One region of the Cedecea sp. genome, then DNA from elsewhere that is predicted to be linked to it. Evidence: predicted binding sites of a transcription regulator. Region 1 holds the regulator's gene; each other region holds the start of a gene.
What was found. The regulator Fur, encoded in region 1, represses iron uptake genes when iron is present. The targets are predictions, from matches to a motif close to ATAATAATGAGAACNACTATCAA.

Region 1 (7,395 bases):
GGTAATTATCACTAACTACCCTGAGGGTGAGGAAGAGACGGTCACCATGCCGAATCACCCAAACAAACCTGAGATGGGCAGCCGTGAAGTGCCGTTCAGCCGAGAAGTCTATATCGATCGGGCTGACTTCCGCGAAGAAGCAAACAAGCAGTACAAGCGCCTGGTGCTGGGCAAAGAAGTTCGCCTGCGTAATGCGTATGTGATCAAAGCCGAGCGTGTTGAAAAAGATGCGGAAGGCAATATCACCGAACTGTACTGCACCTATGACCCGGAAACCCTGAGCAAGGACCCGGCAGACGGTCGCAAAGTTAAAGGCGTGATCCACTGGGTGAGCGCCGCACATGCGTTGCCGGTTGAAATCCGCCTGTATGACCGCCTGTTCAGCGTTGCAAACCCAGGTGCTGCGGAGGACTTCCTGTCGACCATCAACGCTGACTCTCTGGTTATTCGTCAGGGCTTCGTTGAGCCAAGCCTGCAGAACGCAGAAAAAGGTAAGGCTTATCAGTTCGAGCGTGAAGGTTACTTCTGCCTCGACAGCCGCTATGCGACGGCCGAAAAATTGGTGTTTAACCGCACCGTTGGCCTGCGTGATACCTGGGCTAAAATCGGCGAATAATTACTGTAGATAGCCTGATAAAAACGCCGCGGAATGCGGCGTTTTTTCTTTATTAGTACATGGTATTAACCTGTAGTACACATTCGCGATGCGAATTAATTCTCATTTACACACGCCTGAGTTTATCCCCACGCTACATCATGTTTTTCCCGTAATCTTCTGATGCTTATAATGAAAGCGCTCTCAAAAGTATTTTGTGTTCCAAATAAGTAGAATTATGGCCTAATAAACTTCGGTGTCATTTTGTTACAAATGCACATAGATTATGTGCTCTCTGTCATACTCCAGGAAATCTCTCATACAAAATCATTGATAATTCGCGTCGCGAAAAATAGTCTATGAGCAGCAGTAATGCGGGTGAGTAATGTAAAAACCGCTTTTAGCCGTTAGGCAATTTTACTTTTTTCGTCATTGACGCTTTTCACGTCAGACGATGATTTTTACGTCAAAGAGGAATTTAACTATGCGTACGTTTAGTGGCAAACGTAGTGCGCTTGCTCTTGCTATTGCAAGTGTTACCGCTCTTTCAGGTTTTGTTGTTGCTCCGCAGGTTAGCGCTGCGGGCTTTGTTGATGACTCAACGCTGACCGGTGGCGTCTATTACTGGCAGCGCGAACGTGACCGTAAAGACGTGACTGACGGTAAGTACAAAACTAACCTGTCACACTCAACCTGGAACGCTAACCTGGACTTCCAGTCCGGCTACGCAGCCGACATGTTTGGCCTGGATATCGCCGCTTTCACCGCCATTGAGATGGCCGAAGACAGCGCCAGCGGCCACCCAAACGAAATCGCATTCTCCTCTAAAAACAAAGGCTACAGCGAAGACTACTCCGGCGATAAAGGCGGCATCAGCCTTTATAAAGCGGCCGCTAAATTTAAGTACGGCCCGGTCTGGGCTCGTGCGGGTTATATCCAGCCAACCGGCCAAACGCTGTTAGCGCCGCACTGGAGCTTCATGCCTGGTACCTATCAGGGGGCTGAAGCTGGGGCGGCATTCGACTATGGCGATGCAGGTGCGCTGAGCTTCTCCTACATGTGGACCAACGAGTACAAGGCTCCATGGCATCTGGAAACGGACAAGTTCTACCAGAACGACAAAAAGACCAAAGTTGATTATCTGCACTCCATCGGCGCGAAATATGACTTCAAAAATGACCTGATTCTGGAAGGGGCATTTGGTCAGGCTGAAGGTTTTGTTGACCAGTACTTCGCGAAAGCGAGCTACAAATTTGACGTTGCAGGCAGCCCGCTGAGCACCAGCTACCAGTTCTACGGCACCCGTGATAAAGCCTCTAACAACACCATCAACGATATTTATGACGGTACCGCGTGGCTGCAGGCGCTGACCTTAGGCTACAAAATTGGCCAGGTTGACCTGCGTCTGGAAGGGACCATGGTGAAGGCAGAAGGCCAGCAGGGTTACTTCCTGCAGCGTATGACGCCAACCTATGCCTCTTCAAACGGCCGTCTCGATGTATGGTGGGATAACCGCTCTGACTTCAACGCCAACGGCGAAAAAGCCGTGTTCTTCGGTGCGATGTATGACCTGAGCAACTGGAATCTGCCGGGTTGGGCTGTTGGGGGCTCCTATGTTTATGCATGGGATGCAAAACCAGCCACATGGGCGCTTGATGCTTCCGGTAACCGTCAGGATATCGCATCCAACAAGATCAAAGAGTCTTCATACAGCCTCGACGCAATGTACACCGTGCAGGAAGGCCGTGCGAAAGGTACGCTGTTCAAACTGCACTTCACTCAGTACGACAACCACTCCGATATCCCAAGCTGGGGCGGTGGTTACGGCAACATGTTCCAGGACGAGCGTGACGTGAAATTTATCGTTATTGCTCCGTTCACCATCTTCTAATGCTAAATCGGGCGCGCAAGCGCCCGTTTTTTATAAGGAACTGAACATGAAAAAAATCCTGCTGGTTACCGCCGTGGCTTTCACGCTCTCCGCCTGCGTTCAGCCCCCGGCTCCGCCGGAAGATTCACATCTGAAGCAGGCTTACAGCGCTTGTATCAATACCGCAGAAGGCAACCCGGATAAAATCGAAGCCTGCCAGAGCGTGCTGAACGTACTGCGCCAGGAAAAACAGCACAAAGCGTTTGTTGAAAAAGAGACCGTGAGCGTGCTGGATTATCAGAAATGCATTCAGGCAAGAAAGAGCGGGAATGATGAAGCCGCGAAGGTTCGCTGCGATAAAATCTGGCAAGAAATTCGCGCGAATAACAGCTGATTACGTTTTTTCAGTCAATAAAAAAACCGGCAAGGGAAACCTGCCGGTTTTTTGCTTTTAAACGCCACCTGTTCGGCAGCGTTCGTTAATGCGGATTACTTATTTAGGATCGTGCGCGGTGTCGTCTTCGCGGCAGTCGCCTTCGGCACAGTGTCCGTACAGATAGAGACTGTGGTTAGTCAGGCGGATACCGTGGCGTGTGGCAATTTCACGCTGGCGCGATTCAATAGAATCATCGCTGAACTCGATTACTTTGCCGCAATCGAGGCAGATAAGGTGATCGTGGTGATGCTGCTGGGTCAGCTCGAAAACGGACTTGCCGCCTTCAAAATTATGGCGGGTCACGATCCCGGCATCGTCAAATTGGTTCAGCACGCGGTAGACCGTCGCCAGGCCTATTTCTTCGCCCATGTCGATCAGACGTTTATATAAGTCTTCCGCGCTGACGTGATGATTTACCGGCTCTTGCAGCACTTCGAGGATTTTCAATCGCGGAAGCGTGACTTTCAAGCCGGCCTTCTTTAATGCGGTATTGTTGTCAGTCATGCGGAAAGTGTCCTGTTGCTTAACGATTCGCTCAAACTGCAGTGAGCGTAAAGAGTAATGCGTCTCATTATAGAACTGCTGCTTCTAAATGGGAACCGCAAGTATGGTGCAAAATGAGGCTGAAAAATCGTGGCGGCGTCGCCATTTACAGTAATTATCAGCCAAGCTGTCAGGAAGACATTGTACAGGGATGTACAAGAAAGTTACAAACTTGTAGCAATTATTTTCATTGCTACAAGCTATCAAGATGGCGCAAACGCTGCATTTGCGCCAGGCAAATCAGGCGTTAATAATATCGGCCAGATTCAGTTCTTCAGAAATCTGTTTGACCCACTTCTCAACGCGCTCGGCGGTCAGTTCCGGCTGGCGGTCTTCGTCGATGGCCAGACCGACAAAGTTGTCGTCGTCTGCCAGGCCTTTTGACGCTTCAAAGTGGTAGCCCGCGGTCGGCCAGTGGCCTACGATAGCGGCGCCGCGCGGTTCGATGATATCGCGAATGGTACCCAGCGCATCACAGAAGTATTCCGCGTAGTCTTCCTGGTCACCACAGCCGAACAGCGCAACCAGCTTACCGTTGAAATCGACTTCTTCGAGAGTCGGGAAGAAATCGTCCCAGTCGCACTGCGCTTCGCCGTAGTACCAGGTTGGGATGCCGAGCAACAGAATGTCGAAACCTTCGAGATCTTCTTTGCTGCTTTTAGCAATGTCATGCACCTCAGCAACGTCTTTACCGAGCTGTTTTTGAATCATTTTTGCGATATTTTCGGTGTTACCGGTGTCGCTGCCGAAAAAAATGCCTACGATTGCCATGAGTAAAATAACCTCTTGAAACTTAATAGTATGCTGGCCGTTCAATGCCCACGTATAGGGCAATCATAGCAGAACAGCTCCACCAGCGGAAACAGCTATCACGCCGGGGTGCACAGTCTGCAACATGGTTTTGCTCACCCTTTTGAGATTTCAGATGACGGGCAGGGCAGCAGAAAGAGCTATCCCAGCTTTTTAAGCTGCTCGAGCAACATCTCTTCGATCAGTTCGCTACGACTGATGCTGCGGGCGTCGGCAAGCTGGTTGAGGGCGTCGACCGCATCATTGTTCAGTTTTAGCTCAACTCGCTTCAAACCACGCACTTTGTCGCGCTTAAGCTGATTGCGTTTATTAATACGCAGCTGCTCATCGCGCGAGAGCGGATTGGTTTTAGGCCGCCCGGGGCGACGCTCGTCCGCGAACAGATCTAATGTAGTACGGTCCGTTTGTTCTTTTGCCATGATTAGGATACTGACAGGAAATTCTGGCTGCAGGGGCAGGGTGCCGGTGCAATTAAGCGCGCCATCATACATCAGCGCGCCATTCCCGCCAACGCGTTAGCGACTTCTGCTGGCCGGTCGTTCTGTTTTTAATCAGTTTTTCGGTTCCGCGTCGATAAATCGGTGAATTGCGCGTAAAACTGCCTCCGGTTTTTCAGCGTGAACCCAGTGGCCCGCGCCAGCGATGACGTGCGCACGAGCCTGCGGGAACTGACTTAAAAGCGCCTCGCGGTGGCTTTCATCAACATACGGCGAGTTCCCGCCGCGGATGAATAAGGCGGGATGCTGCCAGGCGGGAACGGGTTGCCAGCCAACGATACTTTCGTATTGCTGCCAAAGCACCGGCACGTTGAACTTCCACTCGCCGTCGGCAAAAGACTTCAGCAGAAACTGAATGACGCCTTCTTCTTCTACGTGTTCGCGCATGATCTGCGCCGCCTGCTGGCGAGTCTCAACGCCTGCTTCAGTGACCGCACGAATCGCCGCAAAAATCTCGTCGTGACGGCGAACCTGATAGTTAACCGGCGCGATATCAATCATCACCAGTTTATCGATGCGCTGGGGGGCAAGAGCCGTCAGCGCCATCACCACTTTGCCGCCCATAGAGTGACCGATAAACGTGGCTTTCTCGATACCATAATCATCAAGCGTGTCCAGAACGTCGCCGGCCATTGCGGCATAGCTCATATCGTCGCTGCGCGGAGACAGCCCGTGGTTACGCAGATCTATTTGCAGCAAAGTATGATCTTTACCCAGATCCCGCGCCAGCACGCCGAGATTATCCAGGCTGCCAAACAGGCCATGGATCAGTACGATAGGGGAATTGCTATTCGATTGTTGCGCAGTTTGCAGGCGAGCATTTAATTTCATGGCAAAGTTCTTTATTTTGGTTCGTTTGGTTAGGGTATCATGTTGGCATTCCTGCGGGCGTGCGGCAAATATTCAGTTTACTCTGACTTTGAGTCGCCCCTCCTGTTCGCTGTTGGGATTTGACCCTATACTCCCAACGACTTGTATTCAGAAAAGATATCGTACTGGATTAAGATGAAAACAATCGAAGTTGATGACGAGCTTTACCGCTACATTGCCAGTCAGACTAAGCACATTGGCGAGAGCGCGTCAGACATTTTACGGCGTATGCTTAAATTTACCGCCGGGCAAACACCAGCAGCCACTCCTGCACCCGCTGCGCCTGAGCGCTCTGCGGCTCCCGTTGTTGAAGAGAAGCCTGCGAACACCGCTCGTAATCGCGTGCGCGCCGTTCGTGAACTGCTGCTTTCGGATGAATATGCTGCTCAGAATAAAGCCGTAAACCGCTTTATGATGGTGCTGTCCACGCTGTATCAGCTGGACGCGAAAACCTTCGGCGAAGCGACTGAATCCCTGCATGGCCGCACTCGCGTCTATTTTGCCGGTGATGAGCAAACGCTGCTGGCAAACGGCAATCAAACCAAGCCTAAACATGTTCCGGGCACCCCATACTGGGTGATCACCAATACGAATACTGGTCGTAAATGCAGCATGGTTGAACACATCATGCAGTCAATGCAGTTCCCTGCGGAGCTGATTGAAAAGGTTTGCGGCACTATTTAAAAACCTGGCGTCAGTAAGGAAGAGCCAATGGCTAACCACGATCGTGCGGGCCAGCCTGCACAACAGAGCGATTTGATTAACGTAGCCCAGCTTACGGCGCAGTATTACGTGCTTAAGCCTGTGGTGGGTAATAGTGAACACGCGGTGAAATTCGGGACTTCCGGCCACCGCGGCAGTGCGGCGCGTCATAGCTTTAACGAACCTCATATTCTGGCGATTGCGCAAGCTATTGCTGAAGAGCGTGCGAAGAATGGGATCACCGGTCCGTGCTATGTGGGCAAAGATACCCACGCGCTGTCCGAACCTGCGTTTATCTCCGTGCTGGAAGTGCTGGCTGCCAACGGCGTGGACGTCATTGTGCAGCAGGATAACGGCTACACCCCAACGCCGGCGGTTTCTAACGCCATTCTGGTGCACAACCAAAAGGGCGGCGCTCAGGCGGACGGGATTGTTATCACGCCATCCCATAACCCGCCGGACGACGGGGGTATTAAGTACAACCCGCCAAACGGTGGCCCGGCGGATACCAACGTCACCAAAGTGGTCGAAGATCGCGCTAACGCGCTGCTGGCCGATGGTCTGAAAGGCGTTAAGCGTATCTCGCTGGATAAAGCCTGGGAAAGCGGCCACGTTCAGGAGCAGGATCTGGTGCAGCCTTTCATCGAAGGGCTGGTGGATATCGTCGATATGGCCGCGATTCAAAAGGCAGGCCTGAAGCTGGGCGTTGACCCACTCGGCGGCTCCGGTATCGAATACTGGCACCGTATCGCGAAGCACTACAACCTGGACTTGACCATCGTTAACGATCAGGTCGATCAGACTTTCCGCTTTATGCACCTCGATAAAGACGGCGCAATCCGTATGGACTGCTCCTCCGAATGTGCAATGGCTGGCCTGCTGGCGCTGCGCGACAAATTCGATCTGGCGTTTGCAAACGATCCGGATTACGACCGCCACGGCATCGTTACGCCTGCCGGCCTGATGAACCCGAACCATTATCTGGCCGTTGCCATTAACTATCTGTTCCAGCACCGTCCACAGTGGGGCAAAGATGTGGCCGTCGGTAAAACCCTGGTCTCCTCCGCGATGA
Region 2 (7,395 bases), on a different contig from region 1:
AACATACGTATGAGCCTGTTTCCCAGCCTTATTTTGTATTCTATATTGTCAGTGGTAAAAAATATAACATAGTGAAGTCCATCCATTGGATGAAAAAGCCTCAAAAAGTCCATGATATAACTGTTCCCCTAATGTATCCAGAGACATCTCATAACTATTCACTTGGATATTAATTCATTCATTAATTGTATGAATATTGATAAATTCATAATCATTTGGAACGTTAATAATATAATTTGACAAATTATATGAAAGCCAATGAAGATATTTAAAATTAATATCAAAGTACAGCGTGATTTGTCAATAATAAAGTTTAAGCAATAGAATTATTTTTCCTGAATATTAATTTGGAAAATGAATCCATGGATAACCATAGGGCAGATTAATCTAACAAGTAAAAATCCAGCGCTGATTTATCAGAACTGGATTTTGTTACGCTATTAAATTATACGAGAATATAAAGATAAAAGCTTACTGCTTTTTAAACGAATAACTCAGCAGAATAGAATCGTCCGGTATCTGGGTAAAGCGAGTAATGATCTGGTGGTAATCGGCCGTTGGGTCGAGATCCTGCAGCTTTTGCGGATAGAGGTCTTTAGCCAGAATTTCCATGCCGATAATGTTATACGGGTGGTTATAGAAGTGGTGATACACCCCGTAAACCTTGCCCTCTTTCACCGGCTCAATGCTTTGGAACGTTGGGCGGGTCATCAGCTTATCGAAGGTTGCGGTAACGTCCTGCGGCGTACCGCCATAGCCAAACGGCAGAACGCTCGGGTTTGGCCGTTTAGAGCCAGACATGATATAGACGTCCGGTTTCATGGCGATAATCTGCTCCATTGGCACAAAGCCCGCGCTGCCGGGCAGTAGCGTGGAACCGATGTTCTTACCGCCAACGGCTTCGACCAGCGCACCCCATCCGTTATGGCCGTGGGTGAAGCAGCAGTTCTCTGTATTACCGGCAATAGGTTCGATAAACACATTCGGCTTGTTTTTAACCCCGGCAGCCACCTGTTGGATGTGGGCCATATGCTGCTGGTAGTAGTCGGTGTACTCTTTCGCGCGTTTTTCCTGGTTCAGCACGGTGCCGAGTAGCGTGACGCTGCGGGCGGTATTTTCAACCGGGTGCAGTTCGTAATCCACGAACACCACCGGAATATTCAGTTTTTTCAGCGATTTGATTACCCCGGTCTGCTCCAGCGCCGGTTTGGCTCGTAGTTGGGCGATCATGATATCCGGCTGCTGAGCCAGTACGCTCTCCAGGTTTACTTCCCCTTGATCGCTAAAGCCCATATCGATAATTTTGGTCGCTTCTGGCCACTTACGTTTCAGCACGTCCCAGGTTTGGGTATCCTGCTTTTTCGGCAGGTTATTCCACGCGACAACGCGCCTGAACGGATCTTCGCGGTCCAGCAGCGCCAGTGAAAGGATGTCGCGCCCGTCCTGCAAAATGACATGCTGCGGCTCTTTTTCGATAGTGATGCGCTGGTTGTCCATATCGGTAACCGTGATGGGATACGTTGTTGCCCCGCAGCCAGCCGAAGCGAGCAGTAACCCTGTCATAACAAAACTTGCTTTCATTTATTTATGCTCTCCATGAGAAAGAGATTAGTTATTATTAATATTTATATTCATAAAGCCTGAGATTCCCATGACCTGGCAAGTATTGAATGGTTTAATTTTATTACGTGACAACGTCACGAACGGTGAATCTAAATCGTAAACATAATGATACACACCGCGTAACCCTCATTTGACGCACCTGAGGTTTTCCCTTACCCTGCGCGGCATAATTGCATACAGCTCTTCGTAAATTCAGAGGGAAGCGTGAAGAACAGGACTCTTGGCAGTGTTTTCATCGTGGCGGGAACCACAATTGGCGCAGGAATGCTGGCAATGCCGTTGGCGTCGGCGGGGGTAGGGTTTGGCGTCACGCTGCTGATGCTCGTCGGTCTTTGGGGGTTGATGTGTTACACCGCGCTGCTGCTGGTAGAAGTCTATCAGCACGTCTCGGCGGATACCGGCCTTGGCACCCTCGCCCGGCGCTATCTCGGTCGCCCTGGACAGTGGTTAACCGGTTTTAGCATGCTGTTCCTGATGTATGCCCTCACGGCGGCCTACATCAGCGGCGCGGGTGAACTCCTGGCCGCAAGCCTTAGCCAGTGGTTTTCTGTCAACGTCCCGGCTACCTCCGGCGTGCTTTTGTTTACCGTAGTGGCGGGCGGGATCGTCTGTGTGGGCACCCATATGGTGGACATGTTTAACCGCGTCCTGTTTAGCGCCAAAATTATCCTGTTGGTCGTGATGCTGGCGCTAATGATGCCGCACATCCATCATACCAACCTGCTGACGCTACCGGTTGAAAAGGGGCTGGCGCTTTCCGCTATCCCGGTGATCTTCACTTCTTTTGGTTTCCACGGTAGCGTACCGAGCATTGTCAGCTATATGAACGGCAATATTCGCAAACTGCGCTGGGTGTTTATCGTAGGGAGCGCTATTCCGCTGGTGGCCTATATCTTCTGGCAGCTCGCCACCCTCGGCGCGATTGACTCCGCTACCTTTACCGGGCTGATGGCCGAACACTCGGGACTTAACGGATTCCTGCAGGTTGTTCGTCAGGTTGTGGCCACCCCGCACGTGGAGCTGGCGGTGCATCTGTTTGCAGATTTCGCGCTAGCCACGTCGTTCCTTGGTGTTTCCCTGGGGCTGTTCGACTACCTGGGTGACCTCTTTGCCCGCAACCGCAAGGCTTCTGGCCGCCTGCAAACCGGGCTGATGACCTTCCTGCCGCCACTGGTCTTTGCGCTGTTTTACCCGCAGGGCTTTGTGATGGCGCTGGGCTATGCGGGTGTTGCGCTGGCGGTGCTTGCCCTGCTGGTGCCTTCCATGCTGGTGTGGCAGAGCCGTAAGCAGCACGTCGATGCAGCCTGGCGAGTTGCGGGCGGCAAACCCCTGCTCGCGCTGGTCTTCGCCTGCGGTATCGCGGTTATCGTGATTCAGGGCCTGATTACCGTCGGCCTGCTGCCGGAAGTCGGATAACCCCCTTCGCATTCACGCGGGACGCTCGTCCCGCGATCCTCTCTTTTTTCTGCATATCCCCCGCTAAATCATCAGGATTTTGGATAAAAAACCAGTAATTATGTAAGCAGAGTTAATATTGTAAATGCTAATTATTGTCATTATCATCTCAATTCCCATTATAAAATCGTTTCAGTAAAGATAATAAACACCATGACTCGCATTCCATTGGGTTCTACTTTCGTTCGCCAGGCACTTATTAATTCAAAATTACTCATCATTTCAACCTTCATTATCGGCGCACCGACTTTTGCGGCCGATAAGCCTAAAGAAGACACCTTGACGGTCGTTGCCAACGCCAACCCGGACGGCTCACTGACCAGCTATACCCAGGATGACGCCACCATCGCCTCGCGCAGTAAAACGCCGCGCAGCGAAATCCCCCAGTCCGTTAGCGTGGTGACGCCTCAGGTCATTGACGATTACGCGGTTACCTCGGTTAATGACGCGATGAAGTTCGTCAGCGGCGTCACGCAGAGCAATACCCTGGGCGGTATCGAGGACGGTTTTGTAAAACGCGGATTTGGCTCCAACAGCGACGGCTCAATATTTATTGACGGAGTGCGCAGCAACCAGGGCCTGGCAATGGACTCCAGCATCGATCATGTTGAGGTGCTGAAAGGCTCAGCCTCCCTGCTTTACGGCATCCTGAACCCCGGCGGCGTGATTAACCTCGTCAGCAAAAAACCACAGTACACCTGGAACACCCACGTCAGCGGCACCAGCAGCAGCCACGGCGGCGGCTCCGGCATGGTCGACGTGACCGGCCCGCTCGGCAACGGTTTCGCCTTCCGCCTGGTGGCTGAACGCCAGCACGAAGACTACTGGCGCAACTTCGGCACCGATGAGCACACGTTGATAGCCCCCTCCCTGAGCTGGTACGGCGATAAAGCCTCTTTCAACATCAGCTACGTGGAATATAAGTTCGACATTCCTTACGACCGTGGCACGGCGTTTATCAACGGCCAGCCGCTGAACATCCCTTACAATCGCCGCATCGACGATTACGCCAACCACGCCTGGGGCAAGAACAAACGCCTGACGACCCACTATTCGTACAAGCTGGATGACACCTGGGAAACCAACCTGAGCTATGCCTGGATGCAGCGCCGCTACGACAGCAACGAAGTTCGCGCGACGGCGGTCGATCCTAACAGCGGTATTGTCTCCCGCCGCGCGGATGCAAACCGTGGCTTTAACCATCAAACCGATTACGCTTCATGGGATATTAGCGGGAGCCCGGAACTGCTGGGCATGACGCATGACATCACCCTGGGCGCGGACTACGAGCAAAACGAAACCTATAAGAAGAATTCGTACCGTGGCAAGGTGTCGAAAACCTTCAATATGAATAACCCGGTGTACGGCGAAGCGCCGATTACCAACAGCAGTACTTACAGCGATTCCAACAGCAACCTGCGCACCAACCTCTACAGCCGCTCTTTGTTTGCGAAAGACAGCATTCACCTGACTGACCAATGGATAGCCGTGCTGGGCGGTCGCCTTCAGCGTTACACCCAAACCTCCAGCTCGGGCTGGATCAAACCGAAGACCACGCTTGAAGACCGGGGCAATGCTTTTCTGCCGCAGATGGGCCTGGTGTACAAAATCGTTCCGGACGTTTCACTGTACGGCAGCTACAGCAAATCCTTTACGCCCTCGACACAAACCGACGATAACGGCAACGTCGCCTCCACCGAAAAAGGCACCACCTGGGAAGTGGGCGCAAAATGGCAGATGTCACCACGCCTTACCAGCAGCCTGGCGCTCTACCGCATTGATGAAAAAGACATGTCGGTGTTTATCAATGGCGTTACGCGCAACATCCCGAAAGCGCGCTCTACCGGCGCGGAACTAGATCTCAACGGCGAAATTGCCGAGGACTGGTACCTGACGGCAAACTACAGCTACGACAAAACCGAGATCGTTGAAGACGATATTAACCCGGTGAACGTCGGCAACCGTCTGGTGAACGCCCCAACGACCATGGGCGGCCTCTACCTCAGCCATACCCTGCGTTTCTCCTGGTTGCCGGGTGAATTACGTCTGGGCGGCGGCGGGCGCTATGTCGGCAGCCGTGCGGGCGACCCGGAAAACAGCTTCACCATGCCGGCTTACACCGTGGCGGACGCGTTTGTGGCCTGGGACAGCAAGCTGGTCGGCAAAAATACCGAGCTGAAGCTGAACGTCAAAAACCTGTTTGACCGCGAGTACTACGAGTCCAGCGCCGGTAACCTGCGCGTTATTGAAGGCGAACCCCGCACCGTTTATCTCTCCGCCAGCGTGGATTTCTGAGATGAAAAAGTCGCTGTTACTTGCGGCTCTGCTGGCGCTCAGCGCCAGCAGTCAGGCCAAAACGATTACCGATATCCTGCAGCGTAAGGTTGAAGTCCCGGATAACCCACAGCGCCTGGTGGTCGGCGAAAGTCGGATGATCTATACCCTCGCACTTGTGGAGGACGGTAACCCGGCGAAGCGCGTTGTGGGCTGGCCTGCGGATTTGCAGCGTCTGGATCCGCAGACCTGGAACCGTTACACGGCGGCCTTCCCGGAGATCGGAAACATTCCGGTTATCGGCAACAACAACTTCTCGCAGATAAGCGTCGAGAAAGTTATCGCCCTGCACCCGGATCTGGTGATTCTGCCGATCTACGCCAAAAAAGAGAGCAACCATGAGAGCTTTCTTGCCCAACTGACGCAGGCGCATATCCCGGTGATCTACGTCGATTTTCGCGTCGATCAGCTGAATAACACCGTCCCGAGCCTGCGTATTCTTGGGGAGGCGCTAAACGACCAGCCGAAAACGGAGAAATTTATCGCCTTCTACCGTCAGCATATGGAGAAGATTTCCAAACGCTTAGCAGAGGCAAAACCCGTTAAGCCGACGGTCATGCTACAACTGCATTTAGGCGATAAAAGCGACTGCTGTACCACCGTCGGGCGCGGCAACCTGGCGGATCTACTGGCCTTTGCGGGCGGCGACAATATCGCCGTCAGCCGCTTCCCCGGCGTTTATGGCAAGATTTCCCCGGAGGCGCTGCTGACGGTGAACCCGGATATTTACATTGCGACCGGCAGCGCCGGGCCGGATCAAAAAGGCAGGCTGCAGTTAGGGTCCGAGGTGACGGCGACTCAGGCACGGCAAAGTTTTACCGAGGTGCTTAGCCAGCAGAAAGTGATTTCGAATCTGAACGCTATTCAGAACGGAAAAGCCTGGGCGGTATGGCATAACTTCTACCTCTCGCCGTGGCACCTGCTGGACGTTGAGTTCTTTGCCAAAACTTTCCACCCTCAGCTGTTTGCGGATATGGATCCGCAGCAAACGCTGGATGAAATAAATCAGCATTTCATGGCCGTGAAGGAAACGGGCACCTACTGGACGAAGCTGAAGTAACACTCTGGCGGGTCTTCGCCTGACCCGCCATTTTTACCAGTTGTATCTTTCGCTCCGCAGGTAGAGATTAGTGCAGACATAACCCTTACCCTGAGGCAGAGATGTCAACTTCTCCCCATAGACCCACGCTTCACCTCTTATGCGGCAAAATCGCCGCCGGTAAATCCACGCTAAGCGCAAAGCTTATGGCAACGCCCAATACTATTTTGGTCAGTGAAGACCGCTGGCTTGCCGCGCTTTATGGCGAGCAGATGCAGAGCGTGGCGGACTACGTGGCGTGCTCCGGCAAGCTGAAAAACGCGCTGACGCCGCATCTCGTTTCCCTGTTGAGGAGCGGGCTGTCGGTGGTGCTCGATTTCCCAGCCAACACGCTGGCAAACCGGCAGTGGATGAAAACGCTGATTGACCAGGCTGGGGTAGATAACCGCCTGCACTATCTGGACGTGCCTGATGACGTTTGTCGGGAGAGATTGCGCGCCCGCAACAGCAGCGGAACTCACGATTTTGCCGCTACGGACGCGCAGTTTGATTTGATTACCCGCTACTTCGTTGCGCCGGATGAAAGCGAAGGTTTTACGATAATCCGCTATGCATAAGGTGACATTGTCACCTTTTATCTCACTTACAGACTGTAGCCCGGCTTCTTAAGCAGCGCGTCCATCTCGGGCGCGATCTGCGTGTCCCAGACTTCTTCTTTCCAGCGCGACTGTTCAATCATCTTCAGCGCCACGGACAGCGACTCGTCCTTCGAGCCGAAGTGCTTTTTCAGCACGTCACACATTTCGCTGGCAACGGCCTGCTTTTGCTCTTCGGTAAGGTCACGTGGAAAACATTTGATTTCGATATGCGGCACGGTGATTCTCCTTTTTGTTGTTGAGCAGTAGTTTTACTGCTTCACAAGGGGATCGGGCAAGCGCCGGGCA
Region 3 (7,395 bases), on a different contig from region 1:
AAAATAAACAAACTGACTATCGCCCCTGCGTCCAAATCATTCTTCTCCTTTATCTATGTTGTGGAATTTTAACATGTAACCTGCAGGTTAAATGCCCAAAAAGGGCGCTTAAAGTTATCTTCTTTCGCGCAAAACCGGGTGACCGCTTACCGTCAGATAGGCTGTCTTACCGTCATGCTGCAATTGTGCGAGGGCGCCTACAGGCAGGGTGACAGTTTGCGGTTCGTGGCCAAACGGCAGACCGGAAAGGATCGGCACTTTCAGGCGTTGCTGCAGGTTTTTTCGCATCTCATCGAAGGTATATCCTGCATCGTAATCTGTCGTTGTTGCCCCATTAAAACTTCCTAAAACAATCACTTTCTGGCGCGCCAGAATACCCGCGTGGTAAAGCTGCAGCAGCATACGCTCCACGCGGAATGGGTGTTCGTTGATGTCTTCAACCACCAGAATCCCCCCCTCTATTAACGGTAGCCAGGGCGTACCAATCAGCGACACCAGCATCGCCAGGTTCCCTCCCCATAACGTACCGCTGGCATGCACTGCGGGGGCGTCGCTTTCCCATCTGACGGTGAATTCGGGTTCACGTAGCGCTTTCCAGAAGTGGTGCCAGGTGTTTTCATCCATCTCTTCAGCGCCGAAATTCCCGGCGAGCATGGGGCCACTGAAGGTGATAGCGCCACACTGCGCCAGCAGGCCTAGCTGGATAGCGGTAAAGTCGCTGTGGCCGCAGATGATTTGCGGCCTGGCTCGCAGCGCTGCGCCCAGGCGTGAGAAGTCGATGTTTTCCAGCAGGCGGCTTGCGCCATAGCCGCCGCGCACCGCGAGCACGATATCGGTTTCCGGCGGCAGCGTTACCAGATGATTGATCTCCGCAAGCCGCTCGCTGTCCGTGCCGGCAAAACGCTGGAAACGCCTCGTCACTGCCTGCTGATTAACCACCTGATGCCCGTTCTCTTCCAGCCGGCGGATGCCCCTGGCCGCTGCCTGCTGATTAATGCAGTAACCGGATGGGGCGATTAAATGAATCAGAGACATGGCATTTCCTTGCTGAATATGAATTGGTTATCATGCCGCTATCGAGAGCGCTTGTCATCGCCGTTATGGCGAGCACATCAATAAGGATAGATGCGTGAAATTAAGATGGTTTATCGTTCTGGTGCTGTTTCTGGCCGGCTGTTCCAGCCATTCACCGCAGCAGCAGGCCCCGTGGGACCCGACTATCCCCACTCAGAGAGCGTTGAACTGGATGCCAATCACCGAGCAGTCCGGGCAGCAATGGGGCGTGAGCCCAAGGCTAGTAACCGCGATTATCGCGGTGGAGTCCGGAGGCAACCCACAGCTGGTTAGCGCCTCGAACGCCATTGGGCTTATGCAGATTAAGGCCTCTACGGCAGGAAGAGAAGTATACCGCAATCAGGGCTTCAGCGGACAGCCATCGAACAGTGAACTGCGGGACCCTGCGCGCAACATTGATATCGGCACGGCCTACCTGAGTATTCTTGAACACGGTATTTTGCGTGGGATCAACGACCCGCAGGTGATGCAGTACGCGCTGATTGTCTCTTACGTGAACGGGGCGGGGGCGCTATTAAGAACCTTTGATTCCGACAGGCAGGATGCGATAGACAAGATAAATCGCCTGAGCCCGGACGAGTTCTATCAGCATATCGCCACCAATCATCCTGCGCCGCAGGCACCGCGCTACCTGTACAAGGTGACGCGGGCCATGAACGCTATTTAATTACTTCACGCGGTTGGCCTTTTCCCGGGCCGACCGCTCCAGCGAGAAAATAATCTTTTGCAGTTCACGTTCTACCGCCGGGTTGACGTTTAAAAAACGGAAGCTTAAGCGCGGCGTTGAAATGGTTTCATTTTTGCTGTCCACCACCTTGCGCTCCGAAACCATCACCAGCTGCATATCGAAGTAAAACTTACCCCATTCCACGAGATCCATCTCTACGCGGCCAAAACGCAGGCCGGGCGCGAGGCCTGGGGGCAATGAGCCGTCAACCAAGGCGCCCATGCCGCCGAGCGACAGGTCGCAAAGCCGGAAGGCAAACTCAGAGCCATCGGCCAGTTCGGTGCGGCAGTAATACTGCGGCTGCATGGGGGCGGTAATGCGGAAGTATTCCCGGCGCTGCACGAACCACAGCGACGGCGGCAGCGGCGTCGTGAACGCCGGCAGATTTTGATAATCCGTCGCCTTCAGACCGGGCAAGCTAAATTCAACTTTTGCCCCCTGCGTTTCAGCGATGAACTCGATGTGGGTGGCCTTTTGCACGGAAAGGTTTTCCTGCGCCTGGCTACCAAAGTCCAGAATTAAACGATCCGCTGAGACGTCGAGTATTTTGCTAATGAACTGCCCGTTAGACCATTCCAGCCTGACGGGAACCTGCTGTTTGTGTAAGTCGCGTAGCACACCTAATACTGCCAGAGGAGACTGCTTAAGGAACTGCTCGTTATAGTGACTCAAGGCTCAAGTCCTTGTTGTTTTTTCAGGTTGTGGTATCGAAGCTTATCGGCAAAACCGGACAAAACTTAATACAAATTTTTGATTTTTTTTGCCTGAAAATGAGTATAACCGGGTGAGATTCATCACGTTTTTACGCAACCGGGCTATACTCTTTTTGACAGTAGGCCGCTGACTTGGGTGCAGAAGGCGCCCGGCGAGCCTGCTAAAGCTCACAATGTAGAAGAGGACGTTCTAAAATGGGTATCCTGGCCTGGATTATTTTTGGTCTCATCGCGGGTGTGGTTGCTAAGTTAATTATGCCTGGCAAAGACGGCGGCGGCATTATCCTCACTTGTATTCTGGGGATCGTGGGCGCGGTGGTAGGCGGCTGGGTGGCAACGGCATTGCACCTTGGCGGGCCGGTAACCGGCTTTAACTGGCCAAGTTTCTTTGTGGCGGTGATTGGCGCCATTATTGTGCTGGCTATTTTCAGGATGGTACGACGGTAGAAAGTCATTGATTAAAAAAACGGCCCTTCGGGGCCGTTTTTACGTTTTAAGCTTTGCGATTAAAAGTCATAGCCTACGGTGGCAATAACCGAACGTTCCGCACCCCAATAGCAATAGCCCGTCCCATAGCAGCCCGCCACATAATCACGGCCGGTCAGGTTTGTGGCATTAAGCTGTACAAATGCGCCTTTCATCGACGGTGTCCATGCGCCCAGATCTGCCCGAACCATGGCATCCAGCAGCGTTGCGGAAGGTACCCGCAGGGTATTTTCGTTGTCGGCCCACTGTTTGCCGATGTAGCGAATCCCTGCGCCCAGGCTGATGCCGTAATCGGCTTTGAACGTGCTCCACAGGCTCGCCAATTGATTTGGCGTGACGTATGGCGTGTTGCCGTCGTTACCGTCAATCGCGTCTTTATAGCGTACACGGTTGAGGGTATAGCTGGCGATGGTCGACAGGCGTGGCGTCAGCTGAGTACGCGCCTCCAGCTCAAGCCCCTGGGAATGCACTTTGCCCGCGGGTTCAAAATATCCGCCCTGAACGTTACGGTTGCCCACATCTTTCTGGGTCAGATCGTAAACGGCGGCACTATACAAATCGCTGGTGCCGGCCGGCTGGTATTTAACCCCGGCTTCGTACTGTTCAGCGGTCGTAGGTTTCAGCAGCTTGCCTTCGGCATCGGAAAGCACCTGCGGCGTGACGGCCTGGCTGTAGCTCACATACGGAGAAATACCGTTATCAAAGGCGTACAGCAGGGAAGCGCGGCCGCTAAAGTGGTTATCTGTGCGGTTGTCCGTCACGTCGCTGTCGATAGCCGTCGCCACCAGGTGGCTTTTGGTGACCAAATGGTCGTAGCGGCCAGACAGCGTCATATGCCAGCGGTCCCACTTCATTTCGTCCTGCAGGTACGCCCCGGTTTGCTCATACTGGCGGCGGCCAGCTTTAACCAGCAGCCCCTGATTGATGGTCTGGTAGCTATCGTCGCGCGGGTCAAAGTAATAGTAGCCGCCAATGCCGCCAGAAACGCCGGTCCACGGATTCAGGTTGGTGGTATAGCCAGTCCCGTCCGTCAGATCGTTGGTGAACCGGTGATATTCGCCGCCAAGCACCACTTTATGCTGCAGCTCGCCGGTCGCGAAGTCGGCTTCAAGCTGATTGTCGATGGCCCAGGCATCCAGCGAGGAGTTTTCGCTGCTGTAATAGCGTGACAGTTCGTTGTGTGCGGTGTCCGCCCAGCCAATCTGATAGGCCTGGCGCAGCGCGACGTTAGAGTGGGTGTAGCTGGCGTTCGAGCGGAACGACCAGACATCATCGAAGGCGTGAGCAAACTCGTAGCTGTAGATCTGCTGGTGGCGCTTAAAGGCGTCATCGCCCGGTTGCACGTCAGAGAACCCGGTATCCAGCTTGCGTCCCGTGGTGCTGTAAAGACTGCCGTCGCCCGGAACGGAACCGTGGTAGCCGCCGGAGGGATCTTTTTCCAGGTAAGCTCTCAGCACCAGAGACGTAGCGTCGTCAGGTTGCCACAGCAGAGAAGGCGAAATGGCGTAGCGCTCGTCGCGCGTGTTTTCATACTGCGTATCGCTATTTTTGGTCAGGCCGGTGATGCGGAAGGCCCACTGGTCGTTAATCGCATTGGTGTAATCAAACGCCGTGCCGTTGGTGTTATGGTTGCCGTACATCGTCCGCACGTGGCCTTCTTCAACAAACTGCGGGCGTTTCGAGGTTTCCATCACCAGGCCGCCCGGTACGGTCTGGCCGTAAAGTGCGGAAGAGGGGCCTTTGATCACATCAAGGCGCTCCAGGAACCACGGATCGACCTGCACGACGTTAAAGCTTCCCGCGTCGCTCATCAGGCGAAGGCCATCAAGGAAGATGTTATTCACATCGCCACCGTGGAAACCGCGCAGCGCAACGGTGTCGTAGCGGGTTGCACCGCCGGCAAAACCTGTAAACACGCCCGGTGTGTAGTTCAGCGCGCTGTTAATGGTCTGCGCGCCCTGGTCTTCCATTTGCTGGCGGGTAACGACGGAGATGCTTTGTCCGGTGGTAATCAGCGGCTGGTCAGTCTTTGTTGCGCCGCGTGTGGTGGTGGCAGTGTAACCAATCGTCGGGGATGTTGCGGTATCAGCCGGTTTGGCGGTGACAACCAGCGTTTCTTCAGCCGATGCGGAAATAGGTGCGATGAGAGCAAGCGCGCAGAACAAAGCAGAACGCTTTACGGTAAAAGCCTTTATCATTTTAGGGGTCCGGAAGTATTGAGGTCATCATCCTGATGGAATTCCTCCGTCGGACTGGGCGACGGGAAAGCGCAGTGAATCTACATGCGATTTCGAATGCGAATTATTATCGTTATTATTACATCACACAAGCGTTGTTATGTTTTTTTATGCGTGAAAGTCCATGAAATAATGAGTGATTTAGTTTGTTGATTGTTCCGGATGTAACCATTCAGGCAGGAATAAATGCGCAGTAACTGACCCCTACGGCCCGGCAGATCCGCAGGGGGGTTGACTTAGGATCAAAATTTATATTCGATACCGGCCCAAACGTTGCGGCCTTCCTCAATAAACCCTTCGCTTAGTGCATATTTACTGTCGAACAGGTTGTTAACTGATGCATTAACGCTTATGCCATAGCCCACGTTGTAGTCGGCACGCAGATGCGTGACGGCGAAGCCAGCGGCTTTTTGGGTGCCGCTGCTGTTGCTGTAACTGGATGAGCGAGCTTCTTCCGAGAGAGTAAATCGTAAGGAGTCCAGCGGTCTGAACGTTAGCCATGAAGTTAGCGTTTGGGTTGGCTGGCCGGTGGGTTTACCCGCTTCGCGGGATTTGATATCCGCGTGAATAAGGCCGTAGCTGGCGCCAACGTCGAGCATATCCAATGGACTGCCGTTGATGCCGATATCCACGCCGCTATAATTAATGCGACCGCTGTTCTGGTTCTGCGTCAGCCTGTCGCTGATGGACTTTGACACAATAGCGTCGCTGACGCGGTTGTACCAGATGCTGGTTTCATAGCGCCAGCTTCCATTGATATGCCCGCTCCAGGTCAGCGCTATGTTTTGTGCTCGCTCCGCCTTCAGCTGGGGGTTGACCAACGCAATTTGGTTCATCGCCGGTTTCATGGTGGTGTAGCGCTCTTTCAGCGTCGGGAAGCGGGTACGATCTGATAGCGAGAGTGACAGCCAGTCCTGATGGTTAAGATGATAGCGTGCCAATGTTTCCCAGTTAAATGCCGACTTGCTGTTGTTTTCATAGAAGGTCAGACTGCCATTTTTTTCATGCTTCATACCCTGAACGCTGTCACGCCAGTCGTAACTTATGCCGCTGACGATGTCCAGATTCTGGGTAGCAGCCCACTGATATTCGCTGGCAATGGACCACAGGTTCGATCCCGATAGCGGTCGTACGGTGCTGTCGGAGCGCCTTTCTCCCTGTGGGTATCGTTTTTCCAGTTAATGGCAAAAGACAAGAGATCGCTTTCACGTACATCCGCTGAGAGCTGCAGACCGCCGCCGGTACTGAAGTCCGCATAGTGGCTGTAGCCCCCACGCTTATTCTGTAAATCTTCCAGCGTGTTGTTCAACAGCAGCGTATTTTTAAAACTGTCGTGATAGAGACGGTTTTTCAGCGTAAAGCGTTCACCTAAATGCGTCGTGCCCTGATAGTAATAGCTCTCTTTGTCATACTGCGGCCACTGCCAGTAGCGTGGCGTTTGCAGGGTTCCAGCATAAGGTGGGCTGTCCTTTTCTCCGTTCTGATTAATATAAGTAAAGGTGTATTCGTCGTTAACCCGTGGCGTAAAGCCGACTTTGATTACGCCATTAGTATCCTCTGCCGATGAGTTGATCATCCTGCCATGTGTCCCGACAGTATCGCTGCTTACGCCGTGCGGCAGGCCGAGATAATCCTGCTTTAACTTGCTGCCGTTAAGCTGAATAAACCCCCGATCGTTGCTAAGACCCAGAGAAGCATGCATATCTTTGGCGTTATCGCTCCCACGACTCCAGCTCTGGCGGTAGCCCAGCCCTCCTTCCAGCGGTTTACTCGGTTTCTGAGTGGTAATATTGATGGCTCCGCCCATCTGGTTGGGTCCCTGCAGCAGGGATGAATAGTCTTTCGACACCTCAAGAGAGGCGATATCAGAGGTTAAGATACGGCCTAAATCGAAGTTTCCGTCATAGGGAACGTAGATAGGCACGCCGTCGAGAAAGATGGGTATCTGGCGGCTATCGAAACCGCGCACTTTGACCTGCAGTTCGTTACGTCCCCCTGATTTTTGTAGCGTAACGCCGGGTACGGTTGCCAGGGCGCTGGCCACGTTCTGTTTATCCAGTTTTTCCATCATCTCCTGCCCGAGAATGGTGGTGGTTGCAGAGGCCGGGCTTGACCAGACGGTCATTCTGTCGGCTTCCTGATCCGCGATCGCCGGCTG

Region 2: a site for Fur is predicted at 3,164-3,186, ahead of VGM55_RS18600 (TonB-dependent siderophore receptor). Genes of this name have one in related genera too.
Region 3: a site for Fur is predicted at 5,295-5,317, ahead of VGM55_RS16795 (TonB-dependent siderophore receptor). Genes of this name have one in related genera too.

What each region holds. Positions count from the first base shown of each region.
Region 1 is NZ_DASYBS010000065.1:88,902-96,296, reverse strand. It holds gene glnS (glutamine--tRNA ligase) at 1-616, shown strand, start outside; gene chiP (chitoporin ChiP) at 1,080-2,486, shown strand; gene chiQ (ChiQ/YbfN family lipoprotein) at 2,533-2,859, shown strand; gene fur (ferric iron uptake transcriptional regulator) at 2,959-3,405, opposite strand; gene fldA (flavodoxin FldA) at 3,685-4,215, opposite strand; gene ybfE (LexA regulated protein) at 4,395-4,673, opposite strand; gene ybfF (esterase) at 4,806-5,582, opposite strand; gene seqA (replication initiation negative regulator SeqA) at 5,757-6,305, shown strand; gene pgm (phosphoglucomutase (alpha-D-glucose-1,6-bisphosphate-dependent)) at 6,333-7,395, shown strand, end outside.
Region 2 is NZ_DASYBS010000107.1:100,046-107,440, forward strand. It holds gene VGM55_RS18590 (ABC transporter substrate-binding protein) at 472-1,581, opposite strand; gene tyrP (tyrosine transporter TyrP) at 1,828-3,039, shown strand; gene VGM55_RS18600 (TonB-dependent siderophore receptor) at 3,232-5,373, shown strand; gene VGM55_RS18605 (ABC transporter substrate-binding protein) at 5,375-6,472, shown strand; gene VGM55_RS18610 (ATP-binding protein) at 6,574-7,068, shown strand; gene pptA (tautomerase PptA) at 7,095-7,325, opposite strand.
Region 3 is NZ_DASYBS010000099.1:58,507-65,901, reverse strand. It holds partial or broken gene VGM55_RS16820 (potassium/proton antiporter) at 1-2, opposite strand, end outside; gene ldcA (muramoyltetrapeptide carboxypeptidase) at 115-1,035, opposite strand; gene emtA (membrane-bound lytic murein transglycosylase EmtA) at 1,130-1,741, shown strand; gene ycgR (flagellar brake protein YcgR) at 1,742-2,473, opposite strand; gene VGM55_RS16800 (GlsB/YeaQ/YmgE family stress response membrane protein) at 2,710-2,961, shown strand; gene VGM55_RS16795 (TonB-dependent siderophore receptor) at 3,021-5,198, opposite strand; partial or broken gene VGM55_RS16790 (TonB-dependent receptor plug domain-containing protein) at 5,480-7,395, opposite strand, start outside.